2 regions of the Aminobacter sp. MDW-2 genome follow, and region 1 is predicted to be linked to the other one. Evidence: riboswitches for the same ligand, from Rfam matches in the RefSeq annotation. Region 1 holds a riboswitch; the other holds the start of a gene.
What was found. A riboswitch is a leader RNA that binds a small molecule or an ion and turns the genes downstream of it on or off. The one in region 1 is predicted to bind S-adenosylmethionine.
Positions count from the first base shown of each region.

Region 2: another riboswitch for S-adenosylmethionine. It lies ahead of H5P29_RS27685 (O-succinylhomoserine sulfhydrylase); the one in region 1 lies ahead of metA (homoserine O-succinyltransferase).

Region 1 covers NZ_CP060197.1:1,924,838-1,932,264, reverse strand. The annotation lists gene H5P29_RS09490 (demethoxyubiquinone hydroxylase family protein) at 1-436, opposite strand, end outside; gene H5P29_RS09485 (bifunctional transcriptional activator/DNA repair enzyme AdaA) at 497-1,552, opposite strand; gene H5P29_RS09480 (gamma-glutamylcyclotransferase) at 1,626-2,144, opposite strand; gene H5P29_RS09475 (DUF2125 domain-containing protein) at 2,201-3,199, shown strand; gene H5P29_RS09470 (prephenate/arogenate dehydrogenase family protein) at 3,260-4,195, opposite strand; gene hisC (histidinol-phosphate transaminase) at 4,199-5,311, opposite strand; SAM riboswitch at 5,465-5,542, shown strand; gene metA (homoserine O-succinyltransferase) at 5,592-6,515, shown strand; gene H5P29_RS09455 (LysR family transcriptional regulator) at 6,562-7,419, opposite strand.
Region 2 covers NZ_CP060197.1:5,612,626-5,620,052, reverse strand. The annotation lists gene H5P29_RS27695 (Hsp33 family molecular chaperone) at 1-933, shown strand, start outside; gene apaG (Co2+/Mg2+ efflux protein ApaG) at 953-1,345, opposite strand; gene H5P29_RS27685 (O-succinylhomoserine sulfhydrylase) at 1,506-2,699, opposite strand; SAM riboswitch at 2,743-2,820, opposite strand; gene H5P29_RS27680 (2'-deoxycytidine 5'-triphosphate deaminase) at 2,962-4,050, shown strand; gene H5P29_RS27675 (ABC transporter substrate-binding protein) at 4,160-4,942, shown strand; tRNA gene H5P29_RS27670 (tRNA-Gly) at 5,079-5,152, opposite strand; gene H5P29_RS27665 (glycosyltransferase) at 5,246-7,069, opposite strand; gene H5P29_RS27660 (UDP-glucuronic acid decarboxylase family protein) at 7,174-7,427, shown strand, end outside.

The sequences.
Region 1 (7,427 bases):
CGACCTCAAGATGCTCGAGTTCCTCCTGCTGGATGTCGAGGATGGCGGCATGCAGCCGCTCGTCCCGACGTTCCAGGAAACGAAGCTGTTCTTCGAGATGGCGATGCACGGTGGCCTCCACCGCTTCCGTGCACAGCCAGACCATCTGCGGTCCAAGCACCGATGTAACCAATCCCAGCACATAGCCGCCAAGCGACCAGAACTTCATGACACGGCACGGCCGCGTGTCGCGTGTCGGCATGGCGTCGCGAAAGATCCTGGCGTGAAGGATCTCGTCGGCGCGCATTTTCTCCAGCTCCGGCTGGATCACCGGGAAGAACCGCCGGGCAACAGCGATTTGCGCGCCATAGATGTTGATCGCGGCGCGTTCGCCAGCGTGATTGACCTTGAGGATACGCTGGATCGTGATCTTGTCCGCGCTTGCAGGCAGCAGCATCGATGTCCCCCGACTACGATGCTCCCTTGATATCACTGATCCTTGATATGTGACACGAGGCTAGCCAGCGGCCATCCGCCGCTCGTGTTCAAGCAGCCAGCGCTTGCGCCAGAGGCCACCGCCATAGCCCGTCAGGTCGCCGCTGGCGCCGACCACCCTGTGGCACGGGATGACGATGGCGATCGGGTTGGCGCCGTTGGCGCGGCCGACCGCACGTATGGCTGCGGGGTTGCCGATCTCGGCGGCGAGGCCGGAATAAGTCACCGAGACGCCCGCAGCAATGCGGCGCAAGCCGTCCCAGACCTGACGTTCAAAGGACGTGCCCTGCGGTGCCAGCCGAGTTGCGAACTCCGCAGACGTGCCAGCGAAATAGGCGGAGAGTTCCGCCTCGATCTGATCGATCGGTGCGGCCCTGCCGAAGGCGATGGCCGAGCCGGTGACCGCCTGCAGCTTGCGCACCTCTGTCGCCAGCGCCTTTCGCTCGAGGAATTCGAGGATGTGCAGGGCATGCTGGTCCGCAATCGCGATCATCGGGCCGATGGGCGTCTCGATCCAGTCGGCCTTGAGCATGGTCTTGCCGCGCAGCTTGGCCGGCGCCTCGCCGAGCAGCCGGGTGACAGCCGCGCGAAATCCGCTGCCGGAATCGAAACCCGCCTCGACCTGGGCGTCGACGACGCTGTCACCTGACGTCAGCCTCTCTGCCGCTTGCCCCAACCGGCGCAGCCGCGCCATTTCGAGAAAGCTCATGCCGAAACGACGCTTGAAGGCGCGGCGCACTGTCGAGGCATCGAGGCCCATGGCGACGATATCGGCCTCCAGCCAGCGCCGTTCCGGCTCGCGTTCGAGTGCTTCGGCCAGCGCTGCGACCAGCGGCTCCGCTTCGCCCGAGCCCATCATCGGCCGGCAGCGCAAGCAGGGCCTGAAGCCGGCATGCAGGCATTCGGCGGTGGTGTCGAAGAACTGCACGTTCTCGCGCCTGGGCTTGCGCGCGGAGCAGGTCAGCCGGCAGAAGATGCCGGTCGTCCTGACGCCGACATAGGCAAAACCGTCATAGCCTGCATCGCGGGCGATCAGGGCATCATAAAGCGTGTCGTCATCGGGGCGTTGGAACAGCATGGCTGATCCTTAGCGCGTCTCCGCTCGGCGCGCCGCCGAAAAACGGGCGTTGATTTTGCCTCCTGACACAGAGCTATTTGCCGACCAGACGTGCCACCTCTTCGAGCCAATGGTCGCGAATGCCGAGCGCCCTGAGATGCTCGACGGTGCTGAGCACATAATCCTCGTTGCGGCCCGACTGGCCGACGGCTCCGGCGACGATTTCGGCCGCGTGCGCCGCGTCGAGATTGCCGGCATACTGATGATGCTTGCGGTCGGCGATGTAGCACACCGCCTCCGCCTTTCCGCCGCCATCGAGCTGGATGGTTAGCTGGCGTTCTAGATAGACGCTGGTGACGAGCTCGCGGTCCCTGAGATAGGCAAGCACCTCGTCGCGCAGGTCGCCCGGCACGCGGAAGGCGAGGCCGACACAGGAGCCGCCACGGTCGAGGCCGAGCACCAGGCCCGGCCGCTGCTCGGTGCCACGATGGACCCAGGAGCGGATGCAGAGCGAACGACGAAACCCCATCAACCGGGCACGGCGCGTCTCGACATGCGCGAAACCTGGCCGCCATATCAGCGAACCGTAGCCAAAAACCCAAAAATCGCCCATATCGCCAGCCTGTTGGTGATCGCGGTGAACAGAACCGCGTTAGCGAGAGCCCGAGCATGCCGTCAAGTCAGGAACCAAGAGCAAACTACAGCCGCCGCTTCATGTGGCTCGGGCTTTTCATCGTGCTTCTGTTCGGCGGCTACAGCGCCGGATGGTTCTGGTTCGCCGGCAAGGCCGAAAGCGAGGTGCGCAAGGCGATCGCCGGAGTCAACCGCGATGGCGTGTCGCTCGAATGCGCCAACCCCGAGATCAAGGGCTTCCCGTTCCGCATCGGCCTGTTCTGCGACCGGCTGGACTACGAGGATGCGGGGCGCAGGATTTCGGCCAGCGCCGGCAGTTTCCGCACCGCCGCCCAGGTCTATCAGCCGATGCACTCGGTGCTGGAGATCGACGGCCCGCTCAGGATCACCGCGCCCGACCTGCCTCAGTTGCAATTCAACTGGGATTTGCTGCATGCCAGCGCACGTATCGCCAAGCCGTTGCCCGAACGTATCTCGGTCGAAACGCTCAAGCTTTCCGGCCAGGCAGCGTTTATCGACGGCGTCGCCAAGCCGCTGTTCACCGCCGAGCAGACGCAGACGCATCTGCGCCCGAACGGCGCCAACATCGATCTCGCCGGTACCTTCACCGGCTTGCAGATCGACCCGCAGGCGATCGGCGGACGCACGCTGCCCAAGCTCGACGGCAGCGCCGACACCTCGCTCAACAATGGCGTTGCCCTTGTGGAAAACAGGCAGCCGGCGCTGCGCGGCCAGTCGGGCAGCATTCGCTCGCTGACGCTGACGTCGGGCGGTACGACCGGCGTCGCACTCAGTGGCCCATGGTCGGTCGGCGACGATGGACTGATCGATGCAGATCTCAAGGTGACGATCCAGAACCCGCGCGAGCTGTCGCGCATCCTGTCTCAGGTCATTCCGGAGCAGGCCAAGCAGTTCGAGACCGCCTTCACCGGCCTCGCTTTGCTCGGCGACGCGCCGACCCTGCCGCTCAAGATCGTCAAGGGCAAGGCGACTTTGGGCTTCATTCCGCTCGGCATGGTACCGGCGGTAGATTAGGGGAGTAAGGCAGTAGGGGAGTAGGGGGACGATCCCCTGCTCCCCTATTCGCGTATTCCCCTAACCCTTCGCCGGATGCTCGATGGCCTCGCGGCCGAAGTTCGGCACGTCGACTTCCTGGCCGGCGTCGATGATCGAGCGGCGGATGGCACGGGTGCGGGTGAACATCTCGAACAGCTTGTCGCCGTCGCCCCAGCGGATCGCCCGCTGCAGCGACGCCAGGTCTTCCGAGAAGCGCGCCAGCATTTCCAGGATCGCGTCCTTGTTGTGCAGGCAGACGTCGCGCCACATCGTCGGGTCCGACGCCGCCAGACGGGTGAAGTCGCGGAAACCGGAAGCCGAATACTTGATGACTTCCGACTTGGTCACCGACTCTAGGTCGTCGGCCGTGCCGACGATGTTGTAGGCGATGATGTGCGGCAGGTGCGAGACGATGGCGAGCGTCATATCGTGATGTTCGGGATCCATCGTATCGATGTTGGAGCCGCAGCGGCGCCAGAACTCCGACAGCTTCTCCAGCGCCACCGGATCGGTATCAGGCAGCGGCGTGAAGATGCACCAGCGGTTCTCGAACAGTTCGGCAAAGCCGGCGTCGGGACCCGACTTCTCGGTACCGGCCAGCGGGTGGCCAGGGATGAAATGCACGCCCGCGGGTACATGCGGGGCCATCTGCGCGATGACGGAGGCCTTGGTGGAGCCGACGTCGGTGAGGATGGCACCCGGCTTCAGCGCCGATGCGATGTCGACAGCCACGGCGCCGGACGAGCCGACCGGCACCGAGACGATGACGAGGTCGGCATCCTTGACGGCTGCCTTGGCGTCGGTCGAGTAGCTGTCGCCGAGGCCGAGTTCCTCGGCGCGGGCGAGCGTGGGTGCGCTGCGGGTGGTGATCGCAATGTGACGGGCGAGCCCTTCACGGCGGATGACGCGGGCCAGCGACGAGCCGATCAGGCCGATGCCGACGAGGGCGATCTTTTCAAAGAGAGGATCTGACATGGTTCAACTTTTCAGGAATTCGGTGAGTGCGGCGACGACGCCGCGATTGGCTTCTTCGGTGCCGATGGTCATGCGCAGCGCATTGGGGAAACCGTAGCCGGTGACCCTGCGCAGGATATAGCCGCGCGCCGTGAGATAATCGTCGGCGGCAGCGGCCGAGTGCTTGCCGTCATCGGGGAAGTGCACCAGCAGAAAGTTGCCGACCGAAGGCGTGACGCGCAGGCCGAGCTTTTCGAACTCGGCGACCAGCCATTCCGCCCATTTGGCGTTGTGCGCCACCGTGCGCTCGACATGGCCGCGGTCTTCCATCGCCGCCACGCCGGCCTCGATGGCCGCCGCATTGACGTTGAAGGGACCGCGCATGCGCTCCAGCACGTCGATGATGTGCGACGGCGCATAGATCCAGCCGATGCGCATGCCGCCAAGGCCGTGGATCTTGGAGAAGGTCCGCGTCATGACGACGTTCTCGTTGGCCGCGACCAGCTCGACGCCCGATTCATAGTCGTTGCGGCGGACATATTCGGCATAGGCGGCATCGAGCACGAGCAGCACGTTCTTGGGCAGTGCCGCGTGCAGGCGGCGCACCTCCTCGAACGGCAGGTAGGTGCCGGTCGGGTTGTTGGGGTTGGCGAGGAAGACGATCCTGGTCTTCGGCGTCACCGCCGCGATGATGTTGTCAACGCTGGCCTTCTCGGCATCCTCCTTGGCAACGACCGGCGTGGCACCGGCTGCCTGGGTGTAGATCTTGTAAACCATGAAGCCGTGCTCGGTGTAGACGGCCTCGTCGCCCGGCGAGAGATAGCTCTGGGACAACAGGCCCAGCACTTCGTCGGAGCCATTGGTGCACAGGATGTTGGCAGGATTCAGCCCATGGGTCGCCGCGATCGCCTGCCTCAGGCGTGACGCCGACCCATCGGGATAATACTCCATCTTATGCGATAGCCTTTGGACGGCCTCGATCGCATGGGGCGAGGCGCCGAGCGGATTTTCGTTCGACGACAGCTTATGGACCTTGGCGACGCCTGCCGGAGCGGAGCTCTTGCCGGGGACATAGGCTGCGATGTCCATGATGCCGGCGCGGGGTTCGGGGCGAATCTGCTCGGGTGCCTTGGTCATTTCGAAATATCCTGGATTGGCGCCTCCGGCCGGAGGCCGCAGCGGAAATACCGCCCGGTGCACGCAATGTCGAGGAAAACCGGCGGAACCGGGCGGTCTGGCCGGACGAATGGGTCGCGGTTGACGCAATCCCCGACCGGGCGTAATAGCAGGGCATAGACCCGTGGTGATTTGGCCGGTCGGCTTGCAGCCACGTTAAACAAGTCGCTAAAGGGCCGTTTGCGATCCGTAAACCGGCTTTGCGACAGCAATGCCGGTTTTGTTTTTTGGAGTTCGCACAGTGCCGATCAAGATCCCGGATCAACTCCCCGCCCGCCAAGTGCTGGAAAAAGAGGGCGTGTCCATCATGGATGAGCAGACAGCTCTCCGCCAGGACATCCGTCCGCTGCAGATCGGCCTGCTCAACCTGATGCCCAACAAGGTCAGGACCGAAACGCAGATCGCGCGCCTGATCGGCGCCAGCCCGCTGCAGGTCGAACTGACGCTGGTGCGCATCGGCACCCACAAGGCCAAGAACACCTCAGAAGATCACCTCATCGCCTTCTATCAGACCTGGGAAGAGGTCAAGGATCGCAAGTTCGACGGCTTCATCATCACCGGTGCGCCGGTGGAACTGCTGCCTTTCGAGGACGTGACCTACTGGGACGAACTCAAGCAGATCATGGACTGGACGACGACCAACGTGCACTCGCCGTTCTTCATCTGCTGGGGCGCGATGGCGGCCGCCTGGCATTTTCACCGCGTTCCCAAGCACACGCTGGAGCACAAGGCGTTCGGCGTCTACCGCCACAACAACAACGCGCCTGCCTCGCCCTATCTCGCCGGCTTCTCCGACGATTTCGCCATACCGGTGTCGCGCTGGACCGAGGTCCGTGCCTCTGACATCCCCGAAGGCTCCGGCCTGGAGCTTTTGATGGAATCGGAAGAGACCGGCCCGAGCCTGCTGGCCGAAGAAGCCGGCAACCGGCTCTACATGTTCAACCACATCGAATACGACTCGACCTCACTCAAGGAAGAGTATGACCGCGACGTGGCCGCCGGCGTGACGATTGCCGTGCCGCACGAATATTACCCCGACGACGACCCGCAGCGCCGGCCGCTGAATCGCTGGCGCTCGCACGCCCATCTTTTGTTCGGCAACTGGATCAACCGCGTCTACCAGACCACCGAGTACGATCTGGAAAACATCGGCAAGGGCCGCTAGCCTCCCCGAACAGGACCGCGCTCGACGCCGGGCGCGGTCCTTTGCCCTACCCCGCTTTGGCTCGATGCTCGTGGAAGGCGCAGGCGAGGATGCGCAGGGCTTCGCGCGAGCGGCGGTCGGTGAGCGACGAGTGCAGCACGATTTCGGTTGCCGGCACATCGGGCAGACCGAACTTGCGGCTGACTTCGACGGTTCCGGGAGGCGCGAGACGGCTGGGAAAGACCGCCGTCGCCAGCCCGGCCGACACTGCCGCCGTCACCAACGACGAGCCGCCGCCGACGAACACCTCGACCCAGGGAATGCCGGCATCGTCGAGCGTGCGTATCGCCAGATCGCGCACGCCGCACAGCCGCGACAGCGTCGCCAGCCGGATCGGCTCGCCAAGACGATGATCGAACTCGGGCGTCGCAAACCAGCCGAAATGCTCCGGTCCCAGCACCTCGCCGTCGCGGCGGTCGTCCTCGCGCCGGACAATCGCCGCATCGAGCTCGCCACGGTCGAAGGCGTCGAGCAGCAAGGTCGAATTGTCGACCTGGACCTCGATGGTCAGGGCCGGGTCGTGCTGGCTGAGGCGGGCCAGCAGCGTCGTCACCTCCGGTCCGGCGACATGGCCGGCAATGCCGAGCGTGAAGCGCCGCGCCGAACATGACAGGCCGGCAACCGCTTTGTCATGCGCGGCTAGGAAGCTGCGTGCCGATTCGATGAACAGCGCGCCGTCGGCCGACAGCCTGACGCGGCGCGGAGTACGTTCGATCAGCTTGCGGCCGACACGCTCCTCCAGCCGCTTGAGCTTGACGCTTACCGCCGCCTGGGTCGAGCCCATGGCGTCGGCTGCACGGGTGAAACTCTGCAGGTCCGCCACCATGACGAAGTTACGAACGGCCTCGGCGTCGAGCCACAGCATCTCATCTA
Region 2 (7,427 bases), 2.1 Mb from region 1:
CCATTCCAGGTCGAGCCGCTCGACGTGCGTGGCCGCACCGTCCAACTCGGCCCGCTGCTCGACCAGATCCTCGGACGGCACGACTATCCCGAGCCGGTGGCCAGGCTCCTGGCTGAGGCCTGTGTGGTCACGGTGCTGCTCGGCACGTCGCTGAAATTCGAAGGCAAGTTCATCTTCCAGACCCGCACTGACGGGCCGGTCGACATGCTGGTCGCCGACTTCACCACGCCGCATTCGCTGCGCGCCTATGCACGCTTCGACGCCGACCGCGTCGATGCGGCGATAGAGGCCGGCATGACCGCGCCCGAGGATCTGCTCGGGAGCGGCGTGCTGGCGCTGACCATCGATCAGGGCGAGCATACCCAACGCTACCAGGGCATCGTCGAACTCAACGGCATCACGCTGGAAGAGGCGGCGCGCGCCTATTTCCGCCAGTCGGAACAGATCCCCACCGAGGTCAAGCTGTCGGTGGCAAAGCTCGTGCTGCCGGCCGAAGGCGGCCCGCGCGAGCATTGGCGTGCCGGCGGCCTGTTGGCGCAGTTCCTGCCCGACTCGCCCGAGCGCCGGCGCGTGGCCGACATCCATGGCGGCGACGGCGACGAGCGCGACATCGCAGTCCACCCGGACGACAACTCCTGGCAGGAGCTTCTGGCGTTGGTCGGAACCATCGAGCCGACCGAACTGATCGACCCGACGGTCGGCACCGAAAGGCTGCTCTACCGCCTGTTCCACGAGCATGGCGTGGTCGTCTATGACGGCGTTCGCGTCGTCGACGAATGCTCGTGTTCGGGCCAGAAGATCAAGGGCATCCTGCAGGGCTTCACGGCCGAGGAAATCACTGACAGCGTCGAAGACGGCGTCATCCGCGTCGCCTGTGAGTTCTGCTCCAAATCCTACGAATTCGACCCGGCAGAATTCGCACCGGTACAGTGAAGTCGGGCGCAATGATGCGTCAGTTCAGCCTGGGGCGAGCATCGGGCAAGTCGAGCGAGAAGGCCGGGATGGCGATGTCGAACATCTCGCCCGCCTCGTTGCGCATGGTGTAGCGCCCGACCATGATGCCTGACGGCGTCGAGAGCGGGCAGCCGGACGCATATTGATAGCTGTCGCCGGGATTGAGCTCGGGCTGGTCGCCGACCACGCCCGGGCCGCGCACTTCTTCGACCTTGCCGCTCGCATCGGTGATGTGCCAGTAGCGCGACAGCAACTGGACGAATTCGTCGGAATTGTTCTCGATGGTGACGCGGTAACCCCAGACGTAGCGGTTTTCCGCTGGCTCCGACTGGTCCACCAGATAGAAGGGCTCGACCTCGACCGCGATATTGCGGGTGATTGCGCGATACATATGCTGCGCTCCTTGGCCTGCACGATGACAGAGTCCGCCGCGCGAGGCTGCGGGTCAACTGCTGTTCGACAAAATCACGCCGATTGTGATGAGGCTGTGGCGGATCTTACCGCCCGCTTGAACGGCGCTCCCGGTTGCGGAGCGCCGTTGTCCCGGGCGTCTAGCGCGCCGCCTTCAGCGCGTCGCCGATGTCGTTGAGCAGGTCGTCGGCGTCTTCGAGGCCGACTGACAGACGCAGCGTGCCGTCGTCGATGCCGAGCTCGGCGCGGGCCTCGTCGGTGAGGTTCTTGTGCGTCGTCGTCGCCGGATGGGTGATCAGGCTCTTGGCGTCGCCGAGATTGTTCGAGATCAGCACGATCCGCAGCGCGTTCTCGAAGGCGAAAGCGGCTTTCTTGCCGCCCTTGACGTCGAAGCAGATCAGCGTCGAGCCGCCCGACATCTGGCGCTTGACGATGTCGGCCTGCGGGTGGTCGGCGCGGCCCGGATAGATCAGGCGCGACACTTCAGGCTGCTCGGCGAGGAAGTCGGCGATCTTTCCGGCGGTCTCGGTCTGCTGGCGCACGCGCAGCGGCAGTGTCTCCAAGCCCTTGAGCAGCGTCCAGGCGTTGAACGGCGACAGGCTCGGGCCGGTGTGGCGGAAGTAGTCGTGCAGGTTCTCATCGATCCACTTCTTGTCCGACAGGATGACGCCGCCGAGGCAGCGGCCCTGGCCGTCGATGTGCTTGGTGGCAGAATAGACGACGACATGGGCGCCGAGCTCGAGCGGCTTCTGCTGCATCGGCGTGGCGAAGACATTGTCGACGACGAGGCGTGCGCCGATCGAATTGGCAAGGGTCGCGACCGCCGCGATGTCGACGACTTCGAGCGTCGGGTTGGTCGGGCTTTCCAGGAAGAACAGCTTGGTGTTGGGCTGGACCGCCTTTTCCCAGTTCTCGATCAGCGTGCCGTCGACCAGCGTCGCCTCGATGCCATACTTGGGCGCCAGCGTCTCGACGACCCAACGGCACGAGCCGAACAGGGCACGGGCAGCAACGATGTGGTCGCCGGCCTTCAGGCCGCACAGGATGGCGGCGGTGACGGCCGCCATGCCGGAGGCGGTGGCACGTGCGTCCTCCGCGCCTTCGAGCGCACACATGCGCTTTTCGAACATGTCGACGGTGGGATTGGCGTAGCGCGAATAGATGAAGCCGGGGGTCTCGCCCTTGAAGCGGGCCTCGGCGCTTTCGGCGCTTTCATAGACATAGCCCTGGGTCAGGAAGATCGATTCCGAGGTCTCGCCGAAGCCGGAGCGAAGGCTGCCGCCATGGACGAGGGTGGTCTGGGGTTTCCAGTTACGCTGCTTTTCGGAGCTCATAGCCAAATCCAAATACAAAAAAACCGGCCGCGATAAGTCGCAACCGGTCCACAACGCGGCCCTTTAGCGACTTGTTTAACGTGGCTGCAAGCCGACCGGCCAAATCACCACGGGATAAATGTCCTTTAGACCCGCAGCCTGCTTGCGTCAATTGCGAGGACGACTAAACGTTTTGGGCCACGCACATGAGCCCGGAAACGGTCGGGATCCAGCGGCCCCGGCTCGCTTTTTGGGCTGGTGGCGCTGTAGAGGAGTGAGGCAATTGCGGCAGTCGGGCATTCTTCCAGACCAGGACATCGCGGCGCTGTTTGCGTCGGGCGCGCTCAAGGCGTCGCCGCTCGATGCCGACCAAATCCAGCCGGCGAGCCTCGACCTGCGCCTTGGCGCCATCGCATATCGCGTGCGCGCGTCCTTCCTGCCTGGCCCCAATTCGCTGGTTCAGGCCAAGCTCGACCGGCTCAAGCTGCACGAGATCGACCTGAGCAATGGCGCGGTGCTGGAGACGGGCTGCGTCTACATCGTGCCGCTGCTGGAGAGTCTTGCTTTGCCTGCCGAGATATCGGCCTCGGCCAACCCGAAGAGCTCGACCGGCCGCCTCGACATCTTCACCCGTGTCATGACCGACCGTGGCCAGGAGTTCGACAAGATTCCCGCCGGCTACAGCGGCCCGCTCTATCTCGAAGTCAGCCCGCGCACCTTCCCGATCGTCGCGCGCAAGGGTTCGCGCCTGTCGCAGATCCGCTTCCGCAAGGGAAATGCGCTGTTGTCGGAAACCGAGCTCAACGCGCTGCACCTGTCCGACCGGCTGGTGGCGATCGATCCGCCAAACATTTCAGGGGGCGGCATCGCGCTGTCGATCGACCTTGCCGGTGCGCCCGGCAGCATCGTCGGTTATCGTGGCAAGCACCATACCGGCCTCGTCGACGTCGACAAGCGCGCCGCCCAGAAGGTCGTCGACTTCTGGGAGCCGATCTACAATCATGGCGCCGAGGAATTGGTGCTCGACCCGGACGAGTTCTACATCCTGGTGTCGCGCGAGGCTGTGCATGTGCCGCCGCTCTACGCCGCCGAAATGACGCCGTTCGACCCGCTGGTCGGCGAGTTCCGCGTCCACTATGCCGGCTTCTTCGATCCAGGCTTCGGCCATTCCGGCGCCGGCGGCACCGGCAGCCGCGCCGTGCTCGAGGTACGCAGCCACGAAGTGCCGTTCATCCTGGAACACGGCCAGGTCGTCGGCCGCCTCGTCTACGAGCACATGCTGGCACGCCCGAAAGCGCTTTATGGCACCGACCTCGGCTCCAACTATCAGGCTCAGGGACTGAAGCTCTCAAAGCATTTCCGTACGGACTGACCTTAGGTCAGGGTCTGCCGACCTTAGTCTGCTTGTCCATTTCAAGCCGCTGTGCTTGGCTGCGGGCAGGGACGCCCGACATAAGGGTGCCCGGCAAATGGAGAGGATCATGCAGATTTCGTGGAAGTTCGCTTGCGCTGCTTCGCTGGCAGCGCTGTTGTCTGCGGCGGGCGATGCCTCGGCGCAGGACTCAACAAAGCTCAAGATCGCCACAGAGGGGGCCTATCCGCCCTTCAACAATCTGAGCGCCGACGGCAAGCTCGTCGGCTTCGACGTCGACATCGCCAATGCGCTGTGCGCTCAGATGAAGGTCGAATGCGAGATCGTCGCCCAGGATTGGGACGGCATCATTCCGGCGCTGCAGGGCAAGAAGTTCGACGCCATCGTCGCCTCGATGACCATCACCGAGGAACGCAAGAAGCAGGTTGCCTTCACCAACAAATATTACACCACGCCGCTGGCGCTGATTGCGCTCAAGACCTCCGAGTTGACCTCACCGGAGCCCGATGCGCTGAAGGGCAAGTCGGTGGGCGCACAGGCCTCGACGACGCAGAGCATCTATGCAGAGGACCACTATGCCAAGGCCGGCGCCGACGTGAAGCTCTATCCGACGCAGGACGAGGCCGTGGCCGACCTGACCAATGGCCGCCTCGACGCCGTCGTCGCCGACAAGTTCGTGCTCGTCGACTGGATGAAGACCACCGGTCAGGATTGCTGCAAGATGATCGGCGATCTCAAGGGCACCGAATCCGAGACCGGCATTGCCGTCCGCCTCGATGACACCGCCTTGCGCGACAAGCTTAACGCCGCCATTGACGCCATCTACAAGGACGGCACCTACGCCAAGATCAACGCGAAGTATTTTGACTTCGATATTTATGGCGCGGATTGATCGCTGATACCTGAACACCGAAGGCCGGGCGCTTGCGTCCGGCCTTTTCGTATCCGGAGCAGGCGTCGCAAGACGCATGTGATAGCACCCGCCTCGGGTTGGCTGCGGGCAGGGCGAAAGATCTTGCTGCAAAAATTGGAGCGGGTAGCGGGAATCGAACCCGCGCGTTCAGCTTGGGAAGCTGACAGGCTACCATTACATCATACCCGCGCGGGCACTTGGTTAGCATTCGCCTTGCGGGCAGGCAATCGGGAAACGTGTTGTACCAGTACCGACGCAATTCGGCTGCTGCGCCGGGCGAGGTTATTTGTGCTTCCGCAGGATCGACAGCGCTTTGCGCAGCTCGGACAGTGCAATCTCGCCATAGGCGCGCTGCTTGAGCTTCCCGCCATATCCGGCGCGGAGGATCTTTCGTGCCTGGCTGCCGGAAAAGCGGGCAAGGATTTCACGGCAAAAGACACGCGAGCGAAACTCGGCCGCCAGTGTTGGTGCATTTGCCAGGAAGACCGCGAACACCTTGCGGTCGCCGTAGAACCTGCGCAGTCGCTTGGGTGTTTCGCGGGTGATGAGATCCAGCACCGACCAGTAGCCGCCGTCGAGCATCCAGGCATATCTGCCTGCATTGGCCAGGAGAAAATCGATATCGGTCAGCGTCGCTTCCTCGGCGAGCCGGTAGTATTCCGGCGTCCCGGACCGAAGCCAGGGCGAGCTTTCATGGTTCGAGAAGGCGTTTTCCCCATGCAGCCTGTAGCCTGACAGAACGACATCGATAAGGGCGCTGCCGCCAAAGCCATGGCACATGAAGTTGAAGTAGCCGTCCGCCGCCCGCATGTGTCTGGCTTCGCCGCCGCGCCGGACCAGCCGCAAGTGCGACGCCCGGTACATGTTTGCCGTACCGGGACTCCATTGCCAGCCGCTTGCCCACCTCGGCACGAGAACGGTCCGCGCCGACAGTTGCTGGAAGTGCTGCTGTGAGACGGTCGGCAGCCGGAAGACGGACGCTTCGACATGCAAGTTTCGCGTCTGGCTCTGGCTGTCGACGGCGCCGCCGCCAGCGGCAGCCAGGATGTTTCCCACCGCGTCCATTTCCGCGACGCTGGACGAGGTGAAGGCAACGCTTTGCCGCAGCGCCAGGTGAGCCTGGACATGCATCGACGCGTAGGTCGACAGCAGCACATCGTCGGCATCGACGAAGCTGACGAAGCCGCCCTTGATCTTGTCGAGCGACCAGAATGCCGCGCCAAGCTGGCCGAGATTTTCCGGCAGCGTTTCGATACGGAAGCGACTGTCATTGCCGACATGTCTGGCGATGACCTCGACGCTGTCGTCGGTCGAGCCATTGTCGATGACCAGGCACTCAAAATTGGGGTAGTCCTGCGCCTTGATCGAGTCGATCGTCGCACCGACGTAGCGGCCATAGTTCCAGGCGATGACGACGAAGCTGACCAAGGGCGGCTTGATCGACCCGCCGGAGGCCTCGTCGATGCTCCGCCCGCCGATGGTGAAACCTGAAGCGGCATCGCGGGACGGGCTCCAGGTCTTGCGGACGATCACCTGGTAGTCGTTGTGCAGGACCTCGTACTCTCCTGCTGTTGCCTGGAGAAAGGCGTCGATGCCGGGCTTTGGGCGCTCGGCGGCCGGCTTGGCCGGCTGCCACAGATAGTCGTCCAGGATCATGATGCCGCCCGAGGCAAGCAGGTCCCAGCTCTGCTGGGCGTCGGTGAAAGCCGAGGCGGCATGGTGGTCGCCGTCGACATAGACGACGTCGAAGCGGCGCGACTCGCGCTGCAGTTCCGACAGCGCCTCGATCGAGAAGGCCTTCAGCTTTTCGAGCCGGTCGGAAAAGAGCTTCGTGTTGGCATCGAAGCGTGCCTCGACTTCGCTCATGTCGGTGTGATGGCGCGAGCCGGGTGTCCTGTGCTCGACGCTGCCCTCGAATGTGTCGATGCAGGTCAGATGGCAATTAGGCAGGAACTTCAGGAAAAACAGCGCCGAGCGGCCCTCGAAGGAGCCAATTTCCAGAACCCGCAGCGGCTCCTGCGCGCGCTCGCGCAGCAGCTTTTCCCAGATCGGGATGTGGTGGGATGTCCAGTCCCTGCTGAAAGCGCTGCCGTCGAAATAGTTCATTCAAACGCGCCTATTGGCCTGGAAATGCCGAACTTGTAGAAACATGAGCGACATTGCATGAGCTTGCCCGCCAAGCAATGCCTGTAGCGAAAGCAGAGGCCGACATGCGTCCAGAAAAGCGGGTACTGGTTACAGGTGGAGCGGGTTTTCTTGGCTCGCATCTTTGCGAACGGCTTCTCGCGGCAGGGACGCGTGTCTTGTGCGTCGACAATTTCTACACCGGTGCGCGCGCCAATGTCGCACACCTTGCCGAACATTCCCGTTTCGAATTGATCGAGCACGACGTCTGCCAGCCGCTTTTTGTCGAAGTCGACGAGATCTACAACCTGGCCTGTCCGGCGTCGCCCATCCATTACCA